3 regions of the Marinobacter sp. bablab_jr008 genome follow, and region 3 is predicted to be linked to each of the others. Evidence: predicted binding sites of a transcription regulator. Region 3 holds the regulator's gene; each other region holds the start of a gene.
The links. The regulator sigma-54, encoded in region 3, starts transcription at its own class of promoters, with help from an activator protein. The targets are predictions, from matches to a motif close to ANTGGCATNNANNTTGCTNT.

Region 1: a site for sigma-54 is predicted at 2,613-2,632, ahead of flgA (flagellar basal body P-ring formation chaperone FlgA). Genes of this name have one in related genera too.
Region 2: a site for sigma-54 is predicted at 6,887-6,906, ahead of glnA (glutamate--ammonia ligase). Genes of this name have one in related genera too.

The regions. Positions count from the first base shown of each region.
Region 1 covers NZ_JACDWW010000075.1:27,430-37,473, reverse strand. Annotated here, with positions in the region: gene JIF53_RS15270 (LysR family transcriptional regulator) at 1-760, opposite strand, end outside; gene JIF53_RS15265 (CheR family methyltransferase) at 795-1,622, opposite strand; gene JIF53_RS15260 (chemotaxis protein CheV) at 1,658-2,587, opposite strand; gene flgA (flagellar basal body P-ring formation chaperone FlgA) at 2,773-3,480, shown strand; gene flgM (flagellar biosynthesis anti-sigma factor FlgM) at 3,608-3,934, shown strand; gene JIF53_RS15245 (flagella synthesis protein FlgN) at 3,942-4,412, shown strand; gene JIF53_RS15240 (pilus assembly protein PilB) at 4,484-5,227, opposite strand; gene JIF53_RS15235 (peptidylprolyl isomerase) at 5,432-6,040, shown strand; gene mnmC (bifunctional tRNA (5-methylaminomethyl-2-thiouridine)(34)-methyltransferase MnmD/FAD-dependent 5-carboxymethylaminomethyl-2-thiouridine(34) oxidoreductase MnmC) at 6,046-7,941, shown strand; gene JIF53_RS15225 (CBS domain-containing protein) at 8,032-8,676, shown strand; gene JIF53_RS15220 (hypothetical protein) at 8,704-10,044, opposite strand, start outside.
Region 2 covers NZ_JACDWW010000061.1:48,949-58,992, forward strand. Annotated here, with positions in the region: gene mgtE (magnesium transporter) at 1-722, shown strand, start outside; gene JIF53_RS11695 (CYTH domain-containing protein) at 715-1,581, opposite strand; gene JIF53_RS11700 (porin) at 1,673-2,383, opposite strand; gene JIF53_RS19645 (porin) at 2,377-2,700, opposite strand; gene dtd (D-aminoacyl-tRNA deacylase) at 3,191-3,646, opposite strand; gene pip (prolyl aminopeptidase) at 3,754-4,716, opposite strand; gene typA (translational GTPase TypA) at 4,836-6,647, opposite strand; gene glnA (glutamate--ammonia ligase) at 7,041-8,444, shown strand; gene JIF53_RS11730 (DUF4124 domain-containing protein) at 8,641-9,165, shown strand; gene glnL (nitrogen regulation protein NR(II)) at 9,385-10,044, shown strand, end outside.
Region 3 covers NZ_JACDWW010000059.1:105,871-115,914, forward strand. Annotated here, with positions in the region: gene JIF53_RS09085 (ATP-binding cassette domain-containing protein) at 1-90, opposite strand, end outside; gene JIF53_RS09090 (KpsF/GutQ family sugar-phosphate isomerase) at 265-1,254, shown strand; gene JIF53_RS09095 (KdsC family phosphatase) at 1,254-1,823, shown strand; gene lptC (LPS export ABC transporter periplasmic protein LptC) at 1,820-2,419, shown strand; gene lptA (lipopolysaccharide transport periplasmic protein LptA) at 2,403-2,969, shown strand; gene lptB (LPS export ABC transporter ATP-binding protein) at 2,947-3,672, shown strand; gene JIF53_RS09115 (RNA polymerase factor sigma-54) at 3,861-5,390, shown strand; gene hpf (ribosome hibernation promoting factor) at 5,464-5,772, shown strand; gene ptsN (PTS IIA-like nitrogen regulatory protein PtsN) at 5,861-6,331, shown strand; gene rapZ (RNase adapter RapZ) at 6,386-7,270, shown strand; gene JIF53_RS09135 (HPr family phosphocarrier protein) at 7,277-7,546, shown strand; gene mgtE (magnesium transporter) at 7,638-8,999, shown strand; gene yjgA (ribosome biogenesis factor YjgA) at 9,017-9,541, shown strand; gene JIF53_RS09150 (carbon-nitrogen hydrolase family protein) at 9,542-10,044, opposite strand, start outside.

The DNA of each region.
Region 1 (10,044 bases), on a different contig from region 3:
ACACCTCATCCTGAATCATCGTAGGCGCCGCGAACACACCAAGTCCCTCCCGACCAAACACCTTGATAAGGGCGCTGTCATCAACTCGGGCAACCAGGTTCATTCGGACATTATTGAGATTGAACCAGTGCATCAGTTTCTCGAAATACGGCGCATCGGTAGCGTTCGCCAGTAACGGCTGGTGATTGAGCGAGTGAGGAAAGCCGGTTTTGAGCTGCTCCGCCAGTTCGGGTGCAGCAAAGAGACTGATGGTAGACCGGGATAGCGGATGAACCGCGAAACGTTCAGGAGATTCTGCCTGGGGCATTCTATCGGTCAGTACAACGTCGAGCTCCTTCCGCTTGAGGCTGAGAAGAAGATCTTCCGTCCGGCCGGTCCGGCATTCCAGTTGCACGGGCCGGTTCAGCTTCATCGCCGGGTGAAGGAGGTAATAGGCGATCAGTTTGTGGATAGACGCCGATATGCCCGCAGACAAGGACAGCGGCCTGTGTTCAGGCCCCGCCCTCAGGGTTTCAGACAACTGACCGGTTAGCTCGAAGATCTCATCGGCATAACTGCGAACCATATGGCCGAGTTCTGTGAGCACCAGTTGCCGGCGCTCGCGGCTGAATAACCGGCCACCCACCGCGCCTTCAAAGGTCGCAAGCTGGCCACTGAGGGTCTGGGGTGCCAGGTCGAGCACCTCGCTGGCTCGGGCAATAGAGCCTTCGCGGCTAATAACCCAGAAATAATAGAGATGTCGGAGGTTCAGATTCTCCACATCGGTCCCCTACTCCGCATTGAACAGTTCCCGGCTATTTTTTGCGATAGATGATGCCAGGGTGACACTGGACCATTTCGTAGAGATTGGGAAGCCCGTTCAAAGACTCAGAAGCACCAAGAATCAGATAGCCTCCGGGGTTCAGAGCACCATGCAGCCGGGTAAGAATGTCCTTTTTCAGTTCCGCTGAGAAATAGATCAGCACATTCCGGCACATGATGATGTCGAACTTGCCAAGCATGTATCGATCCAGCAGGTTCAATTCCTTGAATTCCACCATGGACTTGATTTGCGGTCGAATCTGCCAACCACCGTTGGCCGAGGGGGTAAAAAAGTGCTTTTGACGCTCCGGCGACAGCCCGCGGCCGATGGCGATCATTTCATACTCGCCTCTCCGGGCAACCTCCAGCACGCTTTTGGAAATGTCCGTTGCCGTGATTTTTACATCCCGCAGCTTACCCGGCCGGGTACGGCGGAATTCGTCAATTACCATGGCTACGGAGTATGGCTCCTGGCCAGTAGAACAGGCGGAAGACCAGATTCTTAACGGCTGGAGTGAACTGCGCTCGGCAAACTCTGGCAAGAGCTTTTCCTGCAGAATCCGGAACGGATGGTTGTCCCTGAACCAAAGTGTCTCGTTGGTCGTCATCGCGTCGATGACCACCTCGCGCAAGCCTGCCCTTCCAGGCCTCTTTAATCGTTCCAGAAGCTCTCCAAGGGAATTCAGGCTGTTTTCTTCGAGAATGCGCCGAAGCCTGCTCTTTACAAGATACTGTTTGTTATCACCCAGCAGGATGCCGCACGCATCCTGCAGGAACTTTTTAAAGGCTTCGTATTCCTGGGGCGTTATGTCCGCTTTCATTGGATCTCTTCGTGGGTGAAACCATCAGCCGAGCATCAGTGCTGATCAATAATTTCCATTACTCGCTCGGCCAGCTCATCCGGGCTGAATTTCGCCATGAAATCGTCTGCGCCCACTTTCTGCACCATCGCCCGGTTGAAGACACCGCTCAGCGAGGTGTGCAGCATTACATACATTTCTTTCAGAGCCGCATCTTCTTTGATTCTGGTAACGAGGGTGTAGCCGTCCATTTCCGGCATCTCAACATCAGAGATAATCAGAGACAGGTGGTCGTTCGCTTTCGACCCGTCCTGAGTAAGCTCTCTGAGATACTGTAGCGCTTGCTTGCCATCATTTTTGGTAACCACTTCCATTCCGATGGCGGTCAGGCAACGCTCGATCTGCCTGCGAGCCACGGAAGAATCATCCACAACCAGCACGGGCAAATGACCCGGAACGCGTTCCGCACTTCGACTCACCAGCTCTTCCGTCACATCTTCCCTGAGCGGAGAAACTTCTGCAAGAATCTTTTCTACATCTATGATTTCTACAAGTTTATCGTCAATCTTCGTAACCGCTGTCAGGTAAACATCCTTCCCTGCGCCCTTCGGCGGAGGCAAGATATCTTCCCAGTTCATATTCATGATCCGGTCTACGCCCGTTACCAGAAAGCCCTGGGTTTTACGGTTGTACTCGGTGATGATCACGAAACTGGTAGACAACTGCTCTTGGGGAATACCCGGCAGACCGATCGACATACTCAAATCAATAATGGGAATGGTCTCACCACGAATGTGGGAAACGCCTCTGACGACGCTCCGGCTATTGGGAATCGACGACAGTTTCGGGCACTGAAGAACTTCCTTAATCTTGAATACGTTGATGCCGTACAACTGCCGCCCCCGTAGACGGAACAGCAATAGCTCAAGCCGGTTCTGACCGACTAGCTGGGTGCGCTGGTTAACGCTGTCTAATACCCCTGCCATGATGCTTTACTCCTGGCGTGCCTATACCGGCATCAATATTGCTTTGACCTTTGCAAGGTGTTTTCAGGCCTGTCCAAGACAAATCTTTGACGCCTGCAAACCTGTTAAGGGTTAACGGCCCGACAACCCGAATCCTTAACGTGTTTCGACAAAATCCACAGATACAGACAGCATAGGACAAACCGGTGCGTATGCGAATCATCTTTTTGGCTGCATTGTGTCTATCACTGAGCCCAATCACTCTGTCTTCAGAGAGAACCAGTGCTGAAGCCATCCGTAACGCTGCCCAGACGTTCCTGGCAGAGTGGTCCAGAACCCTTGCTGCCGAGGGCTACACGAGCCGCTACGAAGTTGGCGCTATCGACAGCCGCATCGCCCTTGCTGCCTGCAACCAGGGGCTGAACGCCGAGTTTGCGGGCGATCCGCTACAGACCACCAGCCCGTCGGTCCTGATTTCCTGCAGTGGTGAGCGCCCCTGGAGAATGTACGTTACCACCAGCGTCGAGGTTCACGGCCCTGCCCTGATAGCAGCCCGTCCTCTGGCGCGGGGCGAACGCCTGACGCCGGACCTGGTCACCGTAAATTCGGTGCAGATCAATGCCAGTCGTCGCGGCGTACTCACCCGCAAAGAGTCCGTTTCAGGCATGATGATGCGCCGCCCGGTGAACGCCGGCACGGTAATGACCCCGGATCTCCTTGAAGCTCCCAACGCGATTGAGCGGGGTGACCATGTTATTATCACCGCGCGCTCAGGCTCATTCTCGGTATCATCTCGCGGTAAGGCACTGGCGAGCGCGGGCGTTGGAGAACAGGTACTGGTGGAAAATCTCCGCTCGTCCCGGACAGTCAAAGCTCGTGCCGTTGGCGCCGGGCGGGTCGAAATTCCGATGTAAGGCGGCAAACAGCAAGAGCGGCAAATGTTTTCCGTTTTGTAACTAAAGTATGGCGCGGATTTGCCGTTAAGCAGATATAAACCCGAATACGCCACTTTCTTGTGGCCCCAGGCAAGCAGGTATTGATATGTCAGTTGACTTAAATGGAATTGGCCCCGGCCAGGTCAACACCACGCGCACCACGGCCGACAAAGCCTCAGGCAATCGAACGTCACAGGCGCCCACAGGCGAGCAAGCCAAGGCCCAGAGCCCCGCTGCCCGTGGCGAAAACGTGAACCTGAGCAATCAGGCGAAAAACCTGAAGCAACTTGAGCAGAAGCTGGGGGACTACCCCGAAATGGACGATGATCGCATCGAACAGATTCGTTCTGCTCTTGAGAACGGCACCTACAAGGTAGATGCCCAGAAACTGGCCCAGAAAATGCTTGAGATGGATAAAAGCATTTTCGGGTGAGTAAAGCATGACTGCACATGAACAGTTGAAAGCGATTCTTCAGGAAGATATCCGCCAGCTTGAGTCGCTGGCGGAAGTACTCCACCAGGAAAAATCCGTGCTCTCCTCTGCGGATATCCAACACCTCCAGGAAATGACCAGCCGGAAAAACCAGATTCTTGAGGGCATACGCGAACGCGCCAAAAAGAAGATTCACCTGCTGGTGAATATGGGCTACAAGCCCAATGCCGGAGAGCCATCACGCTTCATTCGCGCCGCTGGTATGGATGAGCTGTACCAACTCTGGAAAGACGCCGACACCCGTTTGCGCGAATGCCAGGCCGTGAATCAGAACAACGGCCGAATTCTTGGCCACCTGCAAAAGCGCCTGTCACGCCTTACCGACATCTTCCGAGGTGCTTCCGCCCAGCAGAAGCTCTATGGTGCCAAAGGTCAGCAGACCAACGTCTCAAGCACCAACATTCTGGCCAGCGCCTGATACGCCCATCGCTCACAGACAACGAAATGCCCGGAGATCTTCCGGGCATTTTTCGTTTCAGGGCAAGATTTTCAACGCGTATAGATGGTCATCTGGGAATCCGGGTGAAAGCGGATATCGCGAATGCTGACATTGCCCATGGGTGGAGTCTGGCCGCCCACCACGCGAATATTATCCATCCGGATTTCCTCGATACGCTCCGGAAATGCCAGCCTCAGGCCTCCGTCTTCCTGTAGCGTGTAGCGAGGCTCTGAGTCCCGGTAATGCACACCCGTAATTGTAAGGTCTGAATCCAGAAAACTGAGCACCGGCACGAATACATTTGCCGCCAGTCTGATCCCTTCCACCACATCGACATCGGGAGATTCTCCTGAGAGATCGTCCCGGGCGCTGGCGGGCATGGAAGACACGGCCTCCAGACGCTCCATCAGGCCAATACCGCTTTGTGCAGACACCCCTGACATTTCCTCTTCCGAGAGGGGGGTGAGTCCGCTCCGCTCGTAGAGTTCGCCCGCTCCGGCGCCTATCTGCGCTGCATTGGTGTTGCTGGACGCCAGTGACACCAAGGGCTGAAATGGCAAGGTGACCATGGTAACAAGCGCTGCTGCATTGCGGTAACGCGACTGATGCTTGAGTACGCGGTGGAGTTCCCTCTCTGAGATCCAGCCGGCAGCAATTAACACCTCACCGAGGCGCTGCCCGGTTTCCCTCTGAGCACGAAGCCCTTCTTCCAGCTGACCTTCAGACAGGTAGCCACGATTGATCAGCAACCGGCCAAGCCGGGATTTCTCTTCAAAACCCTGACGGATTCTCACCAGATTCCTCCTGCAGTATCAGTGATCACCGTACAACCCGGCCCGGTATTCAACAGTCAAGTGAAGCGTAGCCCACAACCTCTGAGCGTGCTGTTCTGATTTGCCCTTAATGGCGTAATGATCTGTTAAGATCTGCACAAACTACGTAATAACCGGATTATCTCAGTATTCTGGTCACCACCTGTAACAGAGAGCTGCCTTGAAATGACAAATCCCGTAAAACTCGTCCCGATTGTGATGTCTGTCCTGTTTGCCTTCGTTGCCACTCTGCTGACCACCTCACCAGCCGTGGCGCAGAACGAGGAACCGGCACTTCCTGAGGTCCGTTTTGTCACGACGGAGGGCTCTTTCGTGCTTCAGCTTCGGCCCGATGTTGCGCCCAAAACCGTGGAAAACTTTCTGGCTTACGTAAACAGCGGTTTTTACGATGGCACCATCTTTCACCGGGTTATTCCCGGCTTCATGGTTCAGGCCGGCGGATTCGATGAGAACCTGGGGCGTAAACAGACCCGAGCTCCCATCGTGAACGAAGCTACCAGCACCCTGCCCAACCTTCGCGGCACCATCGCCATGGCCCGAACCAATGCGCCGGATTCTGCCACCAGCCAGTTTTTCATCAATGTGGCCAATAATGATTTCCTGAACGCCGGAGTTCGGGGCCCGGGCTATGCGGTTTTCGGCAAGGTGACCGATGGCATGGGTGTGATTGATCGTATCGCAGGGGTCCAGACCGGCTACCAGCGCGGAATGGCCGATGTTCCGGTGAGCCCGGTCATCATCGAGTCCGCCGAAGAAATCACAAAAGACAACTAAGCCCCATGATTAACGACCTTCGTCCGCCGGCAATGGAACCGGCGGAGCTGATATGGCGAGACGGAGTGCCTGAATCAGCGCGCTTTGGCGACGTTTACTTCAGCAGAGATGACGGTCTGGCCGAAACCCGTTACGTGTTCATCGAAAGAAATGGACTACCCGGGCGCTTCGCCGAACTCGACAGGAACAGCCACTTTGTGATCGCCGAGACAGGCTTCGGAACCGGGCTCAACTTCCTGGCGACCTGGGCCGAGTGGCTGGCTCAACGACCTGACGATAAAGACCACGCAATTCTTCACTTCATCTCGGTGGAACGTTACCCCCTGTCTCTGGCCGATCTGGAAAAGGCCCTGGAGAGCTGGCCGGGGCTGCAGCCCCTGGCTCGGGAGCTGATTGAGAACTACCCACCGCTGATCAAAGGAACGCACCGCCTGGTACTTGGCGGCGGCGCTATCAGGCTTACCCTCTGTTTTGGCGATGTACTGGACGCCTGGAACGAACTGGAATTCGTGGCCGACGCTTGGTTCCTTGATGGGTTTGCGCCGTCGCTGAACCCGGACATGTGGCTCGAAAAAGCCATTCATCAGATTCGGGCTCACAGCCAACCAGGCACCACCCTGGCCACCTTCACCTCGGTCGGCAGGGTTCGTCGTGCGCTGGCAGATGAAGGCTTCGAGATGGCGAAAGTTCCCGGCTTCGGGCGCAAGCGGGAAATGCTGACCGGCAGACTGCCAACCTCCGAAGATGTCTCTGCCCCCACTGTCGGAACTGACCCCATCGTCATCATTGGTGCCGGGATCGCCGGTGCCGCTCTGGCCCGCAACCTGGCGGAACGGGGCGTTCCGGTGGTGCTTGCCGACCAGGCCAGGGGCCCCGGAGCAGGAGCTTCCGGTAACGACCAGGGGGCCCTGTACGTAAAACTCGGTGTCGAGTACAACGACCAGACAGAGCTCGCAGCCACCGCGCTTTGCTTCAGTCAGCGCTTCTACCAACGCTGGCAGGGCGAGTTCTGGCACCCAAGCGGGTTGCTGCAGCTCGCAGCCACAGACCAGGAGCAGGATCGCCAAAAGCGGTTTCTCGAACGCAGCAGCTACCCCGAAAACCTGCTGGGTGCCGTATCACCCGCAGAAGCTAGTCGTATTGCCGGCATACCGCTCCAGTGCGAAGGGCTATGGTTTCCGGGTTCCGGGTGGCTACAACCGGCCCGAGCGTGCAAAACGCTGATTGAGCACCCACTCATCCGCACGATTTTCGGGTTCAAGGCCGATACGCTGAGGTGGGCAGACAACCACTGGGTCATTCAGGCCAGTGACGGAAGATCTCTCAGAGCCGCAAAGGTTGTGGTTGCTGCCGGCCATGAAAGCACTGCCCTCGCTCCTGTACCTGAGGGCCAGTCACTGCGCCTCAAGCCCATTCGCGGACAGGTCACGCGTATACCCGCAGACGACTGCCAGCTTCCAGATGTAGTCATTTGTGGCACCAAATACCTGAACCCCGCTTATGACGGCAGTGCCATAACCGGTGCCACATTTGATCTTCGCGACGATAACCCCGAACCAACGCCCAAGGGGCATCAGGAAAACCTGGACCAACTTCGGGAACTGCTGCCCTCCGTAAACATCTCAGAGCACATACAGGCAGAACATCTTCAGGGGCGCGTGGGATTTCGCTGTACCACACACGACTATCAGCCGGTGGCAGGTCCGTGCCCCGGCAACAATGAGATATCCCGGACCGGCGTGTATCTGCTCACCGGTTTTGGCAGCAAAGGCCTGGTATGGGCTCCCCTGCTGGCGGAATATCTGGCCGACCGGATCTGCCAGCAACCGGCCTGCCTGAATACCCGACTGGCCCGTCGTGTGGAAACGGGACGCCTTTACCGGAACCAACTAACCGTATAGTAATAAACTCGAGCTATAGCGAACGGTCCGGCGGCCGATAAACCGTCATAAGGTGGCAGTAGAGGGGGAAATCCCCGGAGAGGTGGAACCATGTCCATTTTCGTCAGTGAACCCGGACGTCCGATCGGAACCCGGTTACCCGAAGCGTTCCGAAGTCGCCGGGTGGGCGATGTCACCGAGCTGTCGGAGTCTGCGTCCATTTCTGCCGAACACAGCGAGGCTACCGACGCCGAGTTCCAGCAGGCGGTGCACAGCGGCGGTGGTGGTAGCAGCTTCCGCGCACTTCAGGAGTATGGTGCCGCTGCTGCGGGCGAACGTCGGGAGGAAAGGGTTTACCTGCCCGTCGCCGACATCAGCTCGCCAGCGCAGTTTTCGGTTCCTGCTTCTGCCACCGTCGCAGAGGCGCTGGAGACCATGGAAGAACACGGCGTTCACCATCTGGTCGTGCTCTCGGATAACAATGTCGCAGGCCTGATCGACCTGCGCTGGCTTCTTTCGTGGATTCACGAGAACAGTTCGGAAGCTTTGAACCAAAGCCTGATTCACATCGAACTACCGGCTTTTCTGACTGCATCTCCCGAAACCGATGCCCATCAACTGGCACGCCTGATGCTCGCTCACCGGCTGAATGCGGCCCTGGTCATCAATGCTGCCGGACAACCCGCCGGCGTGGTCACCAGCACCGACTACCTGAAGCTCTATGCCAATGCGGGCCGACAGGAAGGGGCGGTCTGACCCACCCCGGACCTGCAACCCGGAGGATTACGGCGTTATCGGTGTCAGTAACTCACCTTCCGGGCTGAAAACAAGCAGCATCCTTTCGCCATTTCGGTTCACCAACGCCACCACTTCATCGTCGCGGTAATTCTCCAGATCGAGAATGTCCAGACCTTCGAATGCCAGTTGCCTACGCCAGTTGCGGAAGGCTACGTCAGATTCGGAGGTATCCACTCTCGCCAGGATACTCTCTGTGCCCGCCACCGGCGCCGCCTGGCCTTCAACAAAGCTCCCGTTGGTGTTGCCCGACACCACAATATCACCGTCAAACCGGACACCACGGGTCAGGAATTCGTTGGATAGATCACCCGCATCATCAACGGTGTACGCGCTCAGAGGTTCGCCTGAAGTATTGAATCCCAAAACAAAGCCGGCCCGATTATCCAGCCGCGTGCGAATAATTTCATCCTCCGCATTTTCGGTACCGGCATCCTCTGGCTGCGCTTCACGGAATCGGTAGCTATAGGGCGCGTCGCCGACCAGCACCACCCCGGCACCACCATACAGACCGTCCCCGAGCGATTCAGAGCTGTCTTCACCCACCTGATACACGGTCGGTGACTCTCCGGTGTTGCCATTGAAGAAATACGGGCCAACATTTCCGAGGCCATCAAGCGTCATTGGCGACGCCCCGAACAGCAGAGCCAGCGAGCCTTGTGAGCTACCACCGACCACGGTCTCATCACCTGATGAGCCAACCTGCCGTGTCCAGGCCAGGGTCGGCTCCAGAGCCCCTGCGTTCTCCGCCGTATCAATGCGGGCCAGGAAACTGTCGGTGCCGCCCTGGTAGGCATCGGTATTCCAGGCACCGCGGGTTTCGCCGCCCACCAACACATAGCCAGTGGTGCCGTTAATGCCCACCCATCGCACCGAATCGTCCGCCGGCGTGCCAATTCTGAAGATATTGTTTCCGATCCAGCTCGGAAGATAGTTCCCCGAAGCACCGTCATAATGAAACAGGGCCGTTACCGCATCAGACCCGCCAACGGGAGCACCCGGTTCTGCCTGGTCAGAGCTGAAAGCAACGGCAATTTCATAACGATTCACACGGTTATTGTTTTCAGTGACCGTTCGTACACCAACGTCCAGGAATACGTCTGAAGGTTGCAGCGTTATCGCCGGGTCTGTCACCTCAACAATCTGCAGCTTCGTACCCGCCTGGTCATAAATGCGGACCTGGATCTGATTGTTCCCGGGAAGGTAACCAGCAACAAACACCCGGCCCTCATGGCCCAGCGACACATCCGTTGCCATAAAGCCATCACTCCAGACCAGCGGTTCAATCAGACGGTTCAGGTTCAACCTCAGCAGTGTTTCAGACTCGCC
Region 2 (10,044 bases), on a different contig from region 3:
CCGACACCCCCCAGGAAGAAGTGGCCCGGCTGATATCACGCTACGACTTGCTGGCATTGCCAATTCTGGATCAGGACGAACGGCTGGTGGGCATCGTCACCTACGATGACGCCATGGACGTAGCGGAAGAAGAAGCCACCGAAGACATCCACAAAGGCGCCACGGTGGGCAAACTTGAAACCGGCCTGAGGGATGCAACACCCTTCTCGCTCTACCGCTCGCGGGTGCAATGGTTGGTAATTCTGGTGTTTGCCAACATCTTTACCGGGGCCGGCATTGCCTATTTTGAAGACATTATTTCCGAACACATTGCCTTGCTGTTCTTCATGCCGCTTCTGGTCGCCAGCGCCGGTAATGCCGGGGCTCAGTCAGCCACGCTTATGGTACGGGGTATGGCTACTGGTGATGTTACCGTCGCCGACTGGGGCAAATTGCTGGGTAAAGAAACCCTGGTAGCCAGCGCCCTTGGCGTTACCATGGCTGTTGCAGTGATGGTGGTTGGCTTTATGCGCGCCGGGCCGGAAATTGCCTTTGTGGTAGCCGTTACCATGATCGCCGTGGTGATGGTGGGCAGCCTGATCGGCATGCTGCTGCCTTTCCTGCTGGACAAGCTGAAGTTTGACCCGGCAACGGCCAGTACCCCGCTGATTACCACCATTGCCGATGTCAGCGGCGTGCTGATTTACTTCAGCGTGGCCACGGCCCTGCTGGGGCTCAGTTAGTGGCAGACGCTGCCGCCAGCGCCAACTGAAGCGCGCCAAGACGGGGCGCTTTTTCTATCAGTTCTGGCACGGCGTGTTGGCCTGTTATTGGCTGGATTTCATCCCACAACACTTGCACTCCCGCTTGTATAGCCGCGTTTTTTACCTGCAGCAGAGCAGCCTCTGGGCAATTCAGCGGTTTTTGCAGAAGCCAACTGAGACTGAGTTGTTGGAGAAACTCCGTGACAGACAACTCGCCAGGAGCCTGGTCCGGTTCCGGTCGATAGATTCCGGCCAGGTAGTATCCCTGCTCGGCTTTGCTCACCAGATTCAGAAACACTGGCACTTCATCTGCCAACATCCGTGCCCAGGAAATCAGTGCTGCTGGGTTTCCGGATTTCAGCTCGAACTCCACTTCGTGGAGGGCTCGGGATTGTCCCCCACCCACAATCTCGCCGGAGTCCACGGCCACTTCAACAAGCGCATCCGCAGTTTCCAGCATGACCACCTGGCGGGCGAAGTTGGTTTCAAAGGCCACCTGGAGTTGCTGAAGATCCAACTGCTTTTTCAAGGGCGTACTTTCGAGCAGCGACAGATCCAGCTCAGGCCCTAGCAGCGGCCACTCCCACTCCTGCCGGCGATGGGCGCCATCAACAAATTCGCCCTGGGTTTTCAGGGTCTGGATGTAGCGATTTCCGGATTGCCTCACCCTAAGTGCCGCCCTGGCCCTGTTGAGCGCTGCGTCCGGCGTATCGTAGTAGCGATTCACCAGGAGTTTTTGACCACCAGGCTTGGCCTCAGGCTGCGCAAGCAACCACTCCAGGGCTTGCGCCTGCGCCCGTTCCGATAGGGTCAGTTTGATTTCAAGTTCGACGGCCATGACAGACTCCAAAAAACGGGCCCCTGAAAATACAAAAACCGGTGACCTGAGTCACCGGTTTTTGAGACTACTTGATTAGCTGGTTAGCTGATCAGAAGTAGTAAGTTGCACCAACGGCTGCAACAGAGCGTTCGCTCTTGTCAGCAACGCCGTATACGCCGTCGTCACCGCCACCGAGGTAGCCTTCGACATAGACATACATGTTGTCAGACAGGTTGTGCAGCGCCTGCAGGGTAACAGTATCCACATCCTTGTCTGCCAGACGAGCGGCGTCGTCTCCAGCATACTTGTCATCATACTGAACCAGCTCATAGGCGAGTGCAAACTGGTTTTTGCCCAGAGTGTAAACACCCATTACGCCAAACTTGTCCTGAGCATCTTTGGTGGTATGGAACTCACCTGTCAGGCGCAGATTGTCCAGGTTGTAGCTGGCACGCAGGCCGTAGGTGTTCTCGTTGGAAGAACCGGCACCGTCGTTGGAGTCAACAGCGAAGGCCAGTTCCAGAGCATCAACTGCATACACTGCTGAGAGCTGCCATGGGTAAGCTTTCTCGCCGCTAGTTTCAACATCGCTGAGCTCGCCAGTTACTGGGTCAGCCACTTGGCGAACGCTAGTTTCTCCATCACCTTTGAACTGAACAGCTGCGCCCAGAGTCAGACCACCGAAGGACGGGGAGCGATACTGAATCAGGTCGCTTTCGCCAGTCTGGTAACCCGGAGACAGGCTCAGAGTTGCAACTTCGAAGAACTGGTTGATTTCGTCAACAGCTGTCTCGTAAGTTGAATCGTCCTTACCTACCAGATCTGACCAAAGTTATCGCCACGAACACCTACATAAGCTTCGTCGATCTCATAGATGCCAGAGCCAGCGTCGTTGTTATCGTCAGCATTGAAGTGGAATTCGGCTTTGAAGAAACCTTCAACACCCGGAGCGACCTGGTGGTCGTGCAGCACGCCAATGGTAGAACCATTGTCGAAATGCTCAACTTCGGAACCGCCACCGTCGACGTTATCATGGGTAACGGCCAGCTGGATGTTACCGTAGATAGTCGGCAGGTTGCTTTCCTGGGCCAGAGCAGCGCCAGAGAAGGTTGCAGCTGCAATAGCAGAAGCAAGAATCGTTTTTTTTCATGTTGCGTCTTCCTTTTTGAGTTAACTCAGGTTTTCGACGGGTCTAAATCCCGATTTTTATTGGCCGGCACAACGCTTGGCTCTGCCTGCCGGGTATCTGACTGCCCCTGTCATTCCTGTGGGAACAGCTTTTCTTCTTTTTATAAGACAAGCACGCTTGCCTTAGATCTCAACCACTTACACAGCTTTATTAAAGCTCTGCGTGATGAACCTGCTTTAATACAATGTTCCATTTTTTGCAAATTTTTAATGGCCATTTTTTAGCCCCATTTGCATTCGTAACCTTTGTCGTTAGATCAGCCTGGACTAACAACCTCTCCCGTTTCCACAACAAATTCAGGGCCAGATAACGAAAAAAATCCACAAAACAACCGGTTACCTTCCAACCGAGGCCTTCACATTCTGAGGCCACAAAACAATACCCCAAATCACGCACTTTCGTGAGGCACTGTTGGCAACTGCGTCACATTTTTGTGCACTACCCTCTCCGGGCAGACTCCAACATAAAGGTAACCGGGCCATCATTGATCAGTGCCACTTTCATATCTGCACCAAACTTCCCCGTACCTACACGCTCGACGCCTAGCTGGCTACTTGCTTCAGCCACAAAGTCACCATAAAGCCGGTTCGCCAGCTCCGGTGCGGCCGCCAGGGAAAAACCCGGGCGCGTGCCAGAGGACGTGTCAGCAGCAAGCGTAAACTGAGGGACTACAAGTAATGAGCCACCGGCATCCTGAACATTCACGTTCATCCGGCCCTGCTCATCGGGGAAAACCCGATAGGAGAGGATTTTTCGGCACAGTTCCTTTGCCTCATTCAGTGTATCGTTCCTTTCTACGCCGAGGAGCAAGAGCAACCCGGGACCAATACGGGCAATCGTTTCACCATCCACGGCTACACTGGCTTCCGAAACGCGCTGGATCAGTCCTTTCATTCATTCCCTTGAGCGTTAACACCGAGGGTTAAATTTCTGAAACGCGAAAAGTGTATAGAGCCCGCAAGACCACCGCAACCCTGTCAGATCAATAAAAAGTCGCATTCTCAGCCAACAGAGGGAAGACTTCTGGCAACCACATTCTCAACGCCCCGCATCAGGGCATCCACAATTGCCGGCTCGGATGCCGAGTGGCCAGCATCCCGGATAATCTGAAATTCCGCCTCCGGCCAGGCCTTACTCAGCGCGAGGGCATTATCCAGCGGGCAAACCATGTCATAGCGGCCGTGAACAATCACGCCCGGAATGTCCTTTAGCCGCGAGGCATCACGCACGATCTGGTCGGGCTCAAGGAACGCATGATTCATGAAATAGTGGCATTCAATCCGGGCCAGCGCGATGGCCACATGAGGGTGGCCAAAATGCTCTACTACTTTGGGATTGGGATGCAATGTGGCGCACCGCCCTTCCCAGACGGACCAGGCTTTCGCGGCCTGAATCTGCACCAGCTCATTGGCACTGGTCAGGCGCCGGTAGTAGGCCGACACCATATCATTCCGCTCCACCTCCGGAATCTGGGCAAGGTAGTCCTGCCAGTAATCCGGGAATACCCGGCTGGCGCCGTCCTGATAAAACCAGTGAATATCCTGGGGCCGGCACAGAAAGATACCTCTCAACACCAACCCCAGAACCCGGTCTGGATGGGTTTCGGCATAGACCAGGCTTAGCGTGGAGCCCCAGCTTCCCCCAAACAGCAACCAGCGATCGATGCCGAGAAAATGCCGAACCGCCTCAAGATCCTCAACCAGTTTGTCTGTGCTGTTACCCTCCAGCTCGGCCAACGGGGTCGATCGTCCGGCGCCCCTCTGATCCAGCAAAATAATCCGGAAACGTTCGGCGTCGAAAAAGCGCCGGTGGTAATCCTCACAACCGCCACCCGGCCCGCCATGAACGACAATCACCGGAATTCCGTCCGGATTGCCGGATTCCTCGAGGTACAGCTCATGGGGATGATCCACCGCCAGTCGGTGGCGTGCGTAGGGCTCGATTTCAGGATAGAGGGTCAGCATGGAAAACTCCGTTTCGGGGATAACGGCAGTCTAGCTGAGACGGGCGAGGAAAATACAGGGGCCAGGAAAACAGACGGAAGCGTTTACTGCCTCACAACGATTTCCTGGCCCCGGAAGAGTTACTTCTTGTTAGCGCGCTTACGCTCGTTTTCGGTCAGGAGCTTTTTGCGCAGACGAATGGACTTGGGCGTTACCTCAACCAGTTCGTCGTCGTCGATAAACTCCAGCGCCTGCTCAAGAGTGAACTTGATAGGCGGCACCAGGCCGATCACTTCGTCCTTACCGGAGGCACGCATGTTGTCCAGCTTCTTGCCCTTGGTGGGGTTAACCACCAGGTCGTTATCACGGCTGTGGATACCGCACAGCTGGCCTTCATAGATTTCCTGGCCAGGGTCCAGGAACAGCTTGCCCCGGCTCTGCAGGGTTTCCAGCGAATAGGTCAGCGCAGTACCGGTGGCCATGGAAACGATGACACCGTTCTGACGGCTGGTTACGTCGCCCATCTTCACCGGGCCGTAGTGGCTGAAGGTGGAGGTCAGGATGCCGGTACCGGAAGTCATGGTCAGGAAGGTGTTCCGGAAACCGATCAGGCCACGGGCCGGAATGGTGTATTCCAGGCGGATACGGCCCTTGCCGTCCGGGATCATGTTAGTCATGTCACCTTTGCGCAGCCCCATCTGCTCCATAATCGGGCCCTGGTGCTGCTCTTCGATATCAATGATCACGTTTTCGTACGGCTCTTGCTTCTGGCCGTCGACTTCCTTGATTACCACCACCGGCCGGCCCACGGCCAGCTCGAAGTTTTCGCGGCGCATGTTCTCGATCAGAACCGACAGGTGCAGCTCACCCCGGCCGGATACCTTGAACTTGTCGGCCGAGTCGCCTTCTTCCACCCGCAGCGCTACGTTGTGCAGCAGCTCTTTTTCCAGGCGTTCCTTGATGTTCCGGCTGGTCACATACTTGCCTTCTTTACCGGCAAACGGTGAATCATTTACCTGGAACGTCATGGATACGGTGGGCTCGTCAACGGTCAGCGCCGGAAGGGCTTCTACGTTGGAGGGATCACAAAGAGTGTCAGATATGAACAGCTGGTCCAGACCACTCACGCACACAATGTCGCCAGCCTGGGCTTCCTCAACTTCCACACGCTGCAGGCCAGAGTGGCCCATGATCTTCAGGATACGACCGTTACGCTTCTTGCCGTCGGCACCGATAGCCACCACCGGGGTGTTGGTCTTCACTTTACCGCGCATAATGCGACCGATACCGATGACACCCAGGAAACTGTTGTAGTCCAGCTGGGAGATCTGCATCTGGAACGGGCCATCCAGATCAACCGAAGGCGCTGGCACATGATCAACAATGGCCTGGAACACGGCGTCCATGTTGTCGTCCAGATTCTCATGATCCATGCCGGCGATGCCGTTCAGCGCACTGGCATAGACTATCGGGAAGTCAAGCTGCTCATCGGTGGCACCAAGGTTGTCGAACAGGTCAAACACCTGATCCACCACCCAATCCGGGCGGGCACCCGGACGGTCAATTTTGTTCACGACCACAATCGGGTTCAGGCCCGCTGCGAAAGCTTTCTGAGTCACGAAACGGGTTTGCGGCATGGGGCCATCGATGGAATCCACCACCAGCAGCACACTGTCTACCATGCTCATCACACGCTCTACTTCACCACCAAAGTCAGCGTGGCCCGGGGTGTCTACGATATTGATGTCGTAGTCTTTCCATTTTAGAGCAGTGTTTTTTGCCAGAATGGTAATGCCACGTTCTTTTTCCTGGTCGTTGGAGTCCATTACGCGCTCGTTTTCGAGCTCTTTCCGATCCAGCGTGCCAGACTGGCGCAGCAGCTGGTCAACCAGGGTGGTCTTGCCATGGTCAACGTGGGCAATAATGGCAACGTTTCTAAGCTTATCAATCACAACGGGTATCCTGAAGAAATTAGCGGCGCGCAGTATATCGAAAAGTCCATGGCGATAATATGAAGATTAGTGCCTAATATGTAACCAATCGGGGCTTGCACCATAATTATGCGTTATCAGCGAACTCGCACCATCATGGTGCGCCGCAATGGTGCAACAGGCGCCCTCTTCGACCAAGGAGCTGCGCCACATTAGCCCGAAAGCCTTGTCGCTGCGCTGTTCTGGCGCAGCCGACAAAAACTGGCAAGCCGATTGCTTATACCAAAGCAGCCGCATAGTGAGGGTAAGGGCCACAAGCTTCTGGTAAGCTTCCCTGACCTGAAAAAAGATCGGGCCTCAGAACACTGAACGATCCGGCACAACGAACATGTAAAACCTTACGGAGCATGCACAATGTCCAAGACGATTGATTTGATCAAAGAACACGAAGTCAAGTGGATTGACCTGCGTTTCACCGACAGCCGTGGTAAAGAGCAGCACGTGACCCTGCCCGCCACCGAGGCGGACGAAGACTTTTTCGCTGACGGCAAGATGTTCGACGGCTCCTCCATTGCCGGCTGGAAAGGCATCAACGAATCCGACATGATCCTGATGCCGGACGACGAAACCGCCGTTCTGGACCCGTTCACCGAAGAAACCACCGTCAACATCACCTGCAACATTGTAGAGCCTTCTACCATGCAGGGTTATGAGCGCGATCCCCGTTCTGTTGCCCGTCGCGCCGAAGAATACCTGAAGTCCACCGGCATTGCCGATGGCGCCCTGTTCGGCCCTGAGCCCGAGTTCTTCGTGTTCGATTCCGTTAAGTGGAACGTCGACATGCAAGGCGCCTCTTACCACATCCATTCTGAAGAGGCCGCGTGGGTTTCCGGTGAAGATTTCGACCGCAACAACATTGGCCACCGCCCGGGCGTAAAAGGCGGCTACTTCCCGGTTCCGCCGGTCGACAGCCTGCACGACCTGCGTGGTGCCATGTGTGCCGCCATGGAATCCATGGGCCTGGAAATTGAAGTTCACCACCACGAAGTGGGCACCGCTGGCCAGTGTGAAATCGGTGTTGGCGCCAACACCCTGACCCGCAAGGCAGACGAAGTTCAGATCCTGAAGTACTGCGTGCACAACGTAGCTCACGCCTACGGCAAGACCGCCACCTTCATGCCCAAGCCGGTTGTGGGTGACAACGGCTCCGGTATGCACGTTCATATGTCCCTGAGCAAAGACGGCAAGAACCTGTTTGCCGGCGACAGCTACGCGGGCCTGAGCGAAGCTGCCCTGTACTACATCGGCGGCGTGATCAAGCATGCCAAGGCCATCAACGCCTTCACCAACCCGGCCACCAACAGCTACAAGCGCCTGGTTCCAGGCTATGAAGCACCGGTTATGCTGGCCTACTCTGCCCGTAACCGTTCTGCCTCCATCCGTATTCCGTACGTGAACAGCCCGAAAGCTCGTCGTATTGAAGTGCGCTTCCCGGATCCGGCCGCTAACCCGTACCTGGCCTTTGCCGCCCTGATGATGGCCGGCCTGGACGGTATCCAGAACAAGATCCACCCTGGCGATGCCATGGACAAGGATCTGTATGACCTGCCGAAGGAAGAAGCCCTGAACATTCCGAAGGTTGCCGAGACTCTGTCCGAGGCCCTGGACTGCCTGCAAGCAGACCACGAGTTCCTGACCCGTGGCGGCGTGTTCACCGAAGACATGATCAAAGGCTACATCGACCTGAAGCGTGGCGAAGTCGAGCGTCTGAACATGACCACTCACCCGGTCGAGTTCGATCTGTACTACTCCTGCTAAAGCTCCGCACCAATTCGGTGCAGACTATGCAGTCCATAAGCCCCGCCCCGTGCGGGGCTTTTTTGTGGCCTCAATCCCAGTTCTGAACCAAGACCCACGCCCTTAACGATATGTAACCAAGGAAGCAGGCCACAACATTGAAATGACCTTGCCCGCAATCGATAATCAAAGCAGTTCATTACCACAGGTTATCGCCATGAAAGCACCGTTCGTACTCGCCGCTGGCCTGCTGATGCTGGCTTCGACCACAGCATACAGCGAGGTCTACCGCCACGTTGACGCCTATGGCAACGTCACCTTTTCCGACGAACCCATGGAAGGCGGTGAAGAGGTCCAGGTGAAACCTGTTACCACCATTACCCTGCCCAAGCCCGAAGTGGTTCAGGAACCCGAACAACTCCGCGAGCGGGTAGAACGTGAGGGCGCAGCCTACCAGTCTGTGTCATTCCAGTACCCCGCCAATGAACAGGCGTTTCACAGCGGTAACGGCAACGTTACCTTCGAGGTGCAAAGCACACCGCCGCTGAAACGGGGCCACAAGTTTGAGGTGACCCTGGATGGACAACCGGTCGGGCAGAGCAGTTCAGGCTCGGTAGCCGTCAGCAATATCGACCGGGGCACTCATAATGCGGGCGTTCATATTGTCGATGAAAACGGAGTACGCGTGAAATCCGGCAATTCAATTACCTTCACGATTCACCGCCCATCCGTTCTCAACTAAATCTTATCTGCACCACCATGGTGCAATTGCACCATGTTGTGACCATACTTTGGGCAGCCAAGGGGCAAAATCCGGGCTGCCTGTCGCCAGACCGTTCACTACTGCACCAAGCTACAGCACCGCGTACCGGCTACCGCGCCCGTTCTGCCCGATCCTTGCCCATTGGCTACCCGATGCCAAAAAACTGGTTCGCTTTTTGCAGCCGCAGGGGTACATCCTATGAGTCGAGAACGGAAGCAACGCATGCCATTCCATCCAGCCACCATATCCGGAAGCAGTTACAAGAGCATTCTGGACAGTCTGACAACCGCAGTACTGGTACTTGGCGATGATCTGGCTATCCGTTACCTCAACCCCGCCGCCGAGAGCCTGTTTGAAACCAGTATGACCCGAAGCCATGGCCTCCCCTTACAGGAGGTTCTGGTGGATTCCGAGGATGCCCTGACCACTCTGCATGCCGCAGTGGAGAACGGCCAGTCCTACACCCGCCGGGAAGCTGAATTTGCTTTGATCAGCGGTGCCAGACTGACGGTGGATTACTCGGTGACTCCCATCAGCCTGGACCCGACCGAACTGCTGATCGAGATCCAGCCTCGAGACCGACTGATGCGTATCAGCCGGGAAGAAGACATCATCTCGCAACAGGAGACCACGCGTATCCTGGTGCGCGGCATGGCCCACGAGATCAAGAACCCGCTGGGCGGCATCCGTGGCGCGGCGCAACTGCTGGACCGTGAGCTTTCAGACGACGACCAGCGTGAGTATACCCGTGTGATTATCGACGAGGCGGACCGTCTGCGCAGCCTGGTGGATCGCATGCTCGGCCCGAACAAAGCCCTGAAGATTGCCCCCACCAATATCCACGAGATTCTGGAGCGG
Region 3 (10,044 bases):
GGGAATATCCAGACTGATTCCATCAAAAATCCGGCGCCCGGAACGGGAAAACACCACATCCCTAAGTGTTATGTACGCAGATGACTCCATAATCCATCCCTTTCAAGGAGCGCCTACATTATGACAAGCTCTCCCAGACCTCAATTAAAGCAACGTAAAATGTCTTGATGGCAATGATCAGAATCCCTGATGCAGGCGAGCCGGGGGCACCAGAAGTGATATACTTCGGCCTCAAATCCCAGATCGAGCAGACAGCCAGCCGACATGACCGAATCAAATACCTTCAACACCCAGGACTTTTGCAACTCGGCCCTACGGGCAATCCGCATCGAGCGCGAAGCCATTGAAGCGCTGGAAAGCCGTATAAACGGTGACTTCAGCCGCGCCTGCGAGGTCATCATGGCCTGCAAAGGCCGGGTTGTGGTGACAGGTATGGGCAAATCGGGGCACATCGGCAACAAGATTGCCGCCACGCTCGCCAGCACGGGCACGCCCGCCTTTTTTGTTCATCCCGGCGAAGCCAGCCATGGCGATCTGGGCATGATAACACCCCAGGATGTGGTCATCGCCATATCCAACAGCGGCAGCACCAGCGAAGTGGTCACCATTCTCCCTCTGATCAAGCGCATGGGCGCGCCATTGATCAGCATGACAGGCAAACCCGATTCCGTACTGGCACAGGAGGCCGTTGCCAACCTGGATGTCAGCGTGGCCATTGAAGCCTGCCCCCTGGGCCTGGCACCCACCTCCAGCACCACCGCCACCCTGGTCATGGGGGATGCCCTGGCCGTGGCGCTGCTTGAAGCCCGGGGATTCAGCGCCGAGGATTTCGCGTTCTCCCACCCCGGCGGCAGCCTTGGACGCCGCCTGCTGCTGCGGGTATCCGACATCATGCACACCGGTGACCAGATTCCTCAGGTTGCCGAGGGCACAACCCTGAGCGGGGCACTGCTGGAAATAACCCGCAAGGGCCTGGGTATGACCACGGTCGTTAATGCCGCCGGCACCCTGACGGGCATCTTCACCGACGGCGACCTGCGCCGGACCCTGGACAAATCCGTGGATGTGCACACTACCCCCATCCAGGACGTGATGACCCGCAACGGCAAAACCATCCGGGCAGACCACCTGGCGGCAGAAGCCTTGAATATCATGGAAGAAATGAAGATCAACGCCTTGCCGGTTACCGACGCAAACGGCACCCTGGTGGGCGCCATTAATATGCACGACCTGCTGCGGGCCGGAGTGATTTGATGACTCAGACAGCGCATCCGTTACAAACCCACTGGGACGCAGCCCTGAAGGCCAAGGCATCGGGCATTCGCCTGATCGCCCTGGATGTGGACGGCATCATGAGCGATGGTCGCCTCTATTTCAGTGCCAGCGGCGACGAACTCAAGGCCTTCAACATTCTTGACGGCCTGGGCCTGAAACAGCTGATGCAGGCAGGCATCACCGTGGCGGTGATTACCGGACGACGTTCTCCCCTCACGGAAAAGCGAATGTCGGATCTGGGCATCCCGCATCTGATGCAGGGTCGCGAAGACAAGAAGGTCGCATTGCTGGAACTGATCCGGGATATGAACCTTGAGCCGGAGCAGATTGCCTACATGGGCGACGACCTGCCCGACCTGCCCGCGCTGCGTTTTGCCGGCCTTGGCATCACGGTACCCAACGGCTACTGGCTGGTTCAGCAACACGCCGACTACTGTACCCGCAGCCACGGTGGACAGGGCGCTGTGCGCGAGGCCTGCGATCTCCTGCTCTGGGCTCAAGGGCACCTGGACACCACTCTTGCTCCCTATCTGGACGAGCCAGCATGATCACCGAGCGGCTTTTCGGCGATCGTGGCAAACGGCGGGTTACAACCCTGGCCCTGGCCGTCACCGTAACAGCAACCGTTTTTTTGCTGTGGCAAAGCGACGAGCCTGTCAGCTCACGGAATGCCGCCAGCGACCTGCGGGGGCCCGCAGAACCCGACGGCTTTGTGGTGGGCGGCCAGTACCGTGCATGGGATGAGCAAGGCAACCTCCAGATTGATCTCACAAGCCCCAGAATTGAACAGTTTGAAGAAACCGGCACGGCTCATCTGGACACGCCGAGAGCCCGGCTTTTCAGTGAGGGCAGCCCCGAACCTTGGCTCATCGAGTCCAATGAAGGTAGCCTTCAGCAGAACAATGAAAAGCTGGAACTTACGGGGAACGTCCGGTTGACCCGACAGTCCGAAGGCCGCGAAGCCGTTCTCGAAACCGAGGCACTGACCCTGGACAACAGCAACGGCACCGTCTACACAGACCATCCGGTGTCCATCACCGAGCCTTTCGGCGTCACCCGCTCCACCGGCATGAAAGCCTGGATCGACGAACGCATTCTCGAACTCAACTCCCGGGTAGAGGGACAATATGAAACCGTCAGGTAAACGATCTTTCTGCCGGCCAGTGATTCTGGCCATGGCATTGCTGGCCGGCCCTGTATCGGCATTCAATCTGGATTCAGACATCCCCATCAAGGTCAGTGCCGATTCTGCCCGCCTGGACGATAGCGCCGGTACGGCCGTTTACACCGGCGCTGTCGAACTGATCCAGGGCGAAACCCGGCTGGAAGCGGATCGGGTGGTACTTTACCGGAACCAACAAGGTGTCAGCCGGATTGAAGCCGCCGGCAACCCCGCCCATTACCGGCAACCTGGCCAGGAAGGCGAAGGCATGACCGATGCCAAGGCCCTGAACATCACCTGGTCTGGCGATGAAAACCTGGTCATTTTTGAAAGACAGGCCGTCATCGAACAGGGTGGCAACGTATTCCGGGGCGATGTCATCCACTACGACACCGTTCGCCGCGTTGTTACTGCGGAAGGCGGCACGCCATCCGACGGCGGCTCCGGCCGGGTGGAAATGGTGATTCAGCCTCGTAATTCAGCTCAATCCAGTGACGGGAAAGGTTCGGATGGCAGTTCTCAGGGCCAGTAATCTGGCAAAAAGCTACAAGCAGAAAAAAGTGGTGCTGGACGTTTCTCTGGAAATTCGCTCCGGCGAGATTGTCGGCCTGCTCGGCCCCAACGGCGCCGGCAAGACCACCTGCTTCTACATGATCGTGGGCCTGGTGCCTGCGGATCACGGCCGGATCACCATCGACACCCAGGACATCACCCCGCTGCCGATGCATGGCCGCGCCCGCAAGGGCATCGGCTACCTGCCCCAGGAAGCCTCCGTGTTCCGCAAACTGACCGTACGGGACAACATCATGGCCATCCTCGAAACCCGCAAAGGCATGAGCCGGGCGGAACGGGACGCCAAGCTGGAAGAGTTGCTGGAAGAGTTCCACATTACTCACATCCGGGACAGCGTGGGTATGGCACTATCCGGCGGCGAACGCCGCAGGGTTGAAATCGCCCGGGCGCTGGCCATGGAGCCTGCCTTTATTCTGCTGGACGAGCCCTTCGCGGGCGTAGACCCCATCTCAGTGAGTGACATCAAGCACATCATCCGGCACCTTCGGGACAAGGGCATCGGGGTCTTGATCACCGACCACAACGTTCGGGAAACCCTCGACATCTGCGAGAATGCCTACATCGTTTCCGGAGGCCACATCATTGCCTCCGGCAATGCCGAAGCCATTCTGGCAAACCAGCAGGTGAAAGAAGTATATCTGGGCGACGAGTTCCGGCTCTGACCTGATAAAACAGGGTTTATCCGAGGCCTGATTGTTTTGATGATCTGTAGCAAGTAAACTCGGCAAAAAACTTGCTTATACTGTCTACAGACAATGGCAAGTAACCAGCGTACAACATTTTTTTCGGCCTGTGCGCCGGCAAAGCAACAACCGGGATGCCCACGAGTTATGGATCTTGAGCCATGGTTATGAAAGCCTCATTACAGCTTAAGCTGGGCCAGAGTCTGACCATGACGCCCCAGCTGCAGCAGGCTATACGCCTGCTGCAGCTTTCTACCCTCGATCTCCAGCAGGAAATCCAGCAGGCGCTGGAATCAAACCCCATGCTGGAAACCTCCGAGGACGATGAGCACGCTGAAGGCGACGAACGCGAAGAGCACGAGCACAGCGAAGCTTCCGGCTCTGAGACCACCCAGGACGACAGCCACCAGGACGCGAGCCCGGACTGGGACGAAACCGAGAACGGCCCAGACTGGTCGTCCGAGAACGATATTCCGGACAACATTCCTGATGATCTGCCGGTTGATACCGCCTGGGATGACATCTACCAGTCTGCCCCGGCTCCGGCCAGCAAGGGCGAAGACGAGCACGAATCGGATTTCGAGACTCGTAATTCGCCCACCGAAACCCTGCAGGATCACCTCGAGTGGCAGCTGAACCTGACGCCCCTGAGCGAGCGGGATCAGGCCATTGCCCACGCGCTGCTGGATGCCGTGGATGAGCGCGGCTACCTGACGTCTGACATCGAGGACATTCACGCAGGGCTGCTGGACGAATCCGAAGAAGATCCGCTGGAACTGGACGAAGTGGAAGCGGTACTCCACCGCCTGCAACACTTCGACCCGCCCGGCGTGTTCGCTCGGGATCTCCAGGAATGCCTGCTGATTCAGCTCAACCAGCTGCCACCGGATACCCCCTGGCTGCGCCAGGCGAGACTGGTGGTTACCCAGTTCCTGCATCTGCTTGGCAACCGGGACTACGCACAGCTGTTGCGCCGCAGCCGGCTCAAGGAAGACCAGCTGAAACAGGTACTGGCCCTGATCACCAGCCTGAACCCTCGCCCTGGCGATGTCGTGGACCGGGCCGAACCGGATTACGTTATCCCGGACGTCATCGTACGCAAACACGAAGGCCGCTGGCGGGTTGAACTCAACCCGGAAATCGCTCCGCGTATCCGGGTGAATGCCAGCTACGCGTCACTGATCCGCCGGGCTGACAGCAGTGCCGATAACACCTACCTGCGCGACCAGCTGCAAGAAGCGAAATGGTTTATCAAGAGCCTGCAAAGCCGGAATGAAACCCTGCTGAAAGTGGCCACCCGCATCGTTGAACACCAGCAAGGGTTCCTCGATCAGGGCGAAGAAGCCATGAAGCCTCTGATCCTGTCTGACATTGCCCAGGCGGTGGAAATGCACGAGTCCACGATTTCCCGGGTTACCACCCAGAAGTACATGCACACGCCCCGCGGTATTTTTGAGCTGAAGTACTTTTTCTCCAGCCACGTCAGCACCGCCGAGGGCGGCGAATGCTCGTCTACAGCCATCCGGGCGATGATCAAGAAGCTGATTGCCGAGGAAACCCCGAAAAAGCCATTGAGCGATAGCAAAATTGCAGCCATGCTAGGGGAACAGGGAATCAACGTGGCGCGGCGTACCGTGGCCAAATACCGGGAGGCCATGCATATTCCTCCCTCGAACGAACGAAAACGCCTGGTTTAAACTTTCGCCGGTGCAAGATGCACTGGCACGCAAGCCGGCAAGCACGCCGGCAGTATGACAACAGGAGACGCCTATGCAACTCAACATTTCAGGCCATCACGTAGAACTGACTCCCGCTCTGAAGGATTACGTCAACACCAAGTTCGAGAAGCTGGAGCGTCACTTCGACCACATCAGTAACTGCCAGGTCACACTGGAGGTCGAGAAGGTGCGCCAGATGGCGGAAGCCACGCTGCACGTGATTGGTGGTGAGATTCACGCAAAGGCAGAAAATGAGGACATGTACGCCGCAATCGACGCTCTGGTCGACAAGCTGGACCGTCAGATCCTCAAGCACAAGGAAAAGAACGTAGACCGGATGCACGGTAACGGCGGTCGCTGAAGCGCGAACCTTACCGGGTGTTTCATGAAACGAGCTGCGGCGGGGCTAACCGGCCGCAGCCTTTTTTTTACGGACATGCAGTCGATCCATGAGCGAGCCATCCCTGACCATCGACAATATTCTTGCCCCTGAACTGACCCTGTGTAAGGTGCCGGCCTCAAGCAAGAAACGTGTGCTGGAGTTCATCGCTGAACGGATTCACTTTCAGGATGAAATCCTCAGCGACACCCAGATCTTCAACAATCTGGTCTCCCGCGAACGGCTGGGTAGCACCGGTATCGGCGAGGGTATTGCCATCCCCCACTGCCGACTGGAAGGCCTGGACCGGGTCATCGGCGTGCTGATGACTCTGGAGGAGCCGGTAGACTTTGATGCTATCGATAACCAGCCGGTAGATCTGGTGTTTGCACTGATCGTCCCCAAAGAAGCCACCAGTGAACACCTGGAGTTACTGAGCCAGCTGGCGGAGCGCTTCAATGACAGCACCTTCTGCGCCCGGCTGCGCCAGTGTGAAGATGCCGCGAGCCTTTACCAGCGTATGGCGGAGAGTAATCACTGAGATCAGCCTGATATCTGGACAGGCTGCCAGGCAGATTGAAGGAGAAACAGTCCCATGAAGCTGATTATCGTCAGTGGCCGATCCGGTTCCGGCAAGAGTACGGCTCTGCATGTGCTGGAAGACCTGGGATTCTACTGCATCGACAACCTGCCCATTGGTTTGCTGTTCCCGCTGACCCGGGAGGCGGCCACCCAGGAAGCACCGGGCCGGCTGAAGAAAATGGCCGTCAGTATTGATGCCCGTAATCTTTCTGCCGAGCTGGCCAATTTTGAAACCATCTACCAGCAACTGAAGCAGACCGGTGTCGAGCTTGAAATCATTTTCCTGGATGCCGACGAGCAGTCACTGCTGCAGCGCTTTCACGCAACCCGCCGCAAGCATCCGCTGAGCGATGACAAGACGTCTCTGCGGGAGGCAATCACCAACGAAAAGCAATTACTGGAACCCCTGTCAAAGCTGGCCGATCTTTACGTCAACACGACCGGGCTCTCCATGTATGAGCTACGCGACATGATCAAGCAGCGCGTGGCCGGCCGCAAGGATCAGGAACTGGCACTGCTGTTCCAGTCCTTTGGCTTCAAACATGGCGTGCCGGTGGATTCAGACTACGTCTTCGACGTCCGCTGCCTGCCCAATCCATACTGGGACACCAGCCTGCGCAAGCACACCGGCGTTGATCAGCCGGTCATCGAATTTCTTGAACGGGAACCGCTGACACGTCAGATGGTGGATGACGTCACGGGCTTCCTGAATACCTGGCTGCCCTCGTTTGCCGACAGCAATCGTAGCTACATGACCATTTCCATCGGTTGCACCGGTGGCCAGCACCGCTCCGTTTATGTGTGTGAGCAGCTCGGACGCTATTTCCGCGACAATTACCGCAATGTGCAGGTGCGCCACACCGAACTGCCACACCTTCAAGCCCGGGGAGAAATCTGAGCGCCTATGATTTGCCGCCCCATCACCATCATCAACAAACTCGGCCTGCATGCGCGGGCCACGGCGAAGCTTGTGGCCACCGCATCAGACTTTGACAGCAAGGTGCGAATCCGCGGCAAAGGCCGGGACGTAGACGCCAAGAACATCATGCAGGTGATGATGCTGGCCGCCAGCCAGGGCACCGAAGTGGAACTGGTTGCCGATGGCCCGGACGAACAGGATGCCATCGACGCGCTGGCTGCCCTGATCAACGATTATTTTGGTGAAGGGGAATAACCTCCGGTTTCGTCATTCACCTACAATCCTTTCTCACGTGTGCCACCTAACTCCGCTATAATGCAAAGGTTTTCTGATCGCAGGTGGTTCAATGACCGACATTCTGGAAAAAAGCCAGGCCCGCCAACGCCTTCGCTCACTCAGTGAAGCGCTGGACAGTGGTGCCCTCAAGCAGGTGGCCCGCATTCTGAATGGCGGTCTGAGCCCCAGCGATATTGCTCACCTTCTGGAATCCTCGCCACCACGCCAACGGGCCCTGCTCTGGAACCTGGTCGACAAGCAGCTGGAAGGGGAAGTCCTCCAGTACCTTGGCGACGATATTCGTAGCTACTTCCTGAGCCAGCTGAACGCGCAGGAGCTGGCGGACATTCTGGAAGATTTCGAGTCGGATGACCTGGCCGACTTGCTTCAGCAATTGCCGGACACGGTGATCCAGGAAGTCCTGGACACCATGGACGAGCAAGACCGTCAGCGGGTCGAGGAAGTCCTCGCTTACCCGGAGGACACTGCCGGCGGCCTGATGAACACCGATACCATCACGGTACGGCCGGACATCAGCATCGACGTTGTGTTGCGCTACCTGCGCCGTCACCGCAGCCTGCCCCCGATGACCGACAGCCTGATTGTGGTCAGCCGTCGGGACGAGTTTATCGGCATGCTGCCCATTACCCGGATGCTGGTATCCAATCCCGCGGCTACCGTTCGGGAAGTGATGGACACGGACATTGAACCCATTCCCGTGTCCCTGTCCGACACCAAGGTCGCCACTCTGTTCGAACGCTACGACCTGATTTCTGCCCCTGTGGTGGATGAGACCAACAAGCTGCTGGGCCGGATCACCATCGATGACGTGGTCGACGTTATCCGTGAGGACGCAGACCATTCCCTGATGAGTATGGCTGGTCTGGATGAAGACGAGGACACCTTTGCCCCGGTGATGAAGACCACCCGCCGGCGCGCGGTCTGGCTGGGCATCAATCTGATCACGGCCTTTACCGCATCGGCCGTGATTGGACTGTTTGAAGACACTATTGCCAAAGTCGTTGCACTGGCCGTACTGATGCCAATTGTGGCCAGCATGGGCGGCATTGCCGGTAGCCAGACTCTGACCCTGGTGATCCGGGGCATGGCCGTTGGCCAGATCAGCGGTGCCAACGTGGGCTGGCTGCTGAACCGTGAGTTTCTGTCCGGGGTACTGAACGGCCTGCTGTGGGCGGTGGTGGTTGCCACCGCCGCGGTGGTCTGGTTCCAGGACTGGCTGATTGGTGCCATCATCGCGGCGGCACTGGTTATTAACCTGGTGGCGGCGGCGCTGGTGGGCACCGTCTTGCCGCTGTTCCTGAAATCCCGGAACATTGACCCGGCCCTGGCCGGCAGTGTGATACTCACCACCGTAACCGACGTTGTCGGCTTCATGGCCTTCCTGGGACTGGCCACCATTTTCTATGCCTGAGCAACCTGTGACCTACCATGACTGACCAATTTGACGACGAATTCCAGGACGACCTTGGCCCCAGCAAATCGCAGCTGAAGCGCGAAATGCACGCGCTTCAGGATCTGGGCAAACGCATGCTCGACCTTAACGACGAACAGCTGGCCACGCTGAGCATCAGCGAGACCCTGAAAGCGGCGATCATTGAATCACGCCGGATTCCCCAGCGTGAGGCCCGCCGGCGACACTTGCAGTACATTGGGAAGGTGTTGCGCCAGGAGGACGACCCCGAAGCTATTGGCCGTGCCATCGACGCCTTCCACGCTGGCAGCGAAGAGCATACCCGCCGACACCATCTGGCCGAGCGCTGGCGCGACCGGATGATTTCCGAAGGTGACAAGGTGGTAGGAGAGTTTATTGATTACTGCCCTTCGGCCGATGTGCAGCACCTGCGCAATCTGGTGCGCAATGCCCGCAAGGAAGTCGAAAAAGGCAAGAATACCGGCCAGGCCCGGAAGCTGTTCCGGGCTCTGCGGGAATGGATCGACGACGCCGAGCAGTAATCAGAGCCGCCGGTGCTCCCACACGGGCATACGGCTTCGCAACTGATGCAGTTGCTCCAGGTCCAGATTGGCGCAAGCCATGCCCGGACCTTCGTCGAACTCACTGACGATCTTACCCCAGGGATCGCAGATCAGGCTGTGGCCATAGGTTCTTCGCCGGCTACTGTTCTGGCCCCCTTGCCCCGGCGCCACCACCCAGACCTGGTTTTCAATGGCGCGGGCGCGTATCAGGGCGTGCCAATGGGCATTGCCCGTCTGCCAGGTAAAGGCACTGGGCAGGCAGATCCATTCGGCGCCCTGCTCTCTCAAGGCCCGGAACAGTTCCGGAAAGCGAAGGTCGTAACAGATCGCCAACCCCAGTCGTCCGGCCGGCGTATCCACCGTAATCACCTGATCACCGGGCTCAAAGGTATCCGATTCCCGATACTGGCCGTGGGCGTCTTCAACCATGGCGTCAAACAGGTGAATCTTGTCGTAGCGGGCCACTTCTTCACCATGATCGT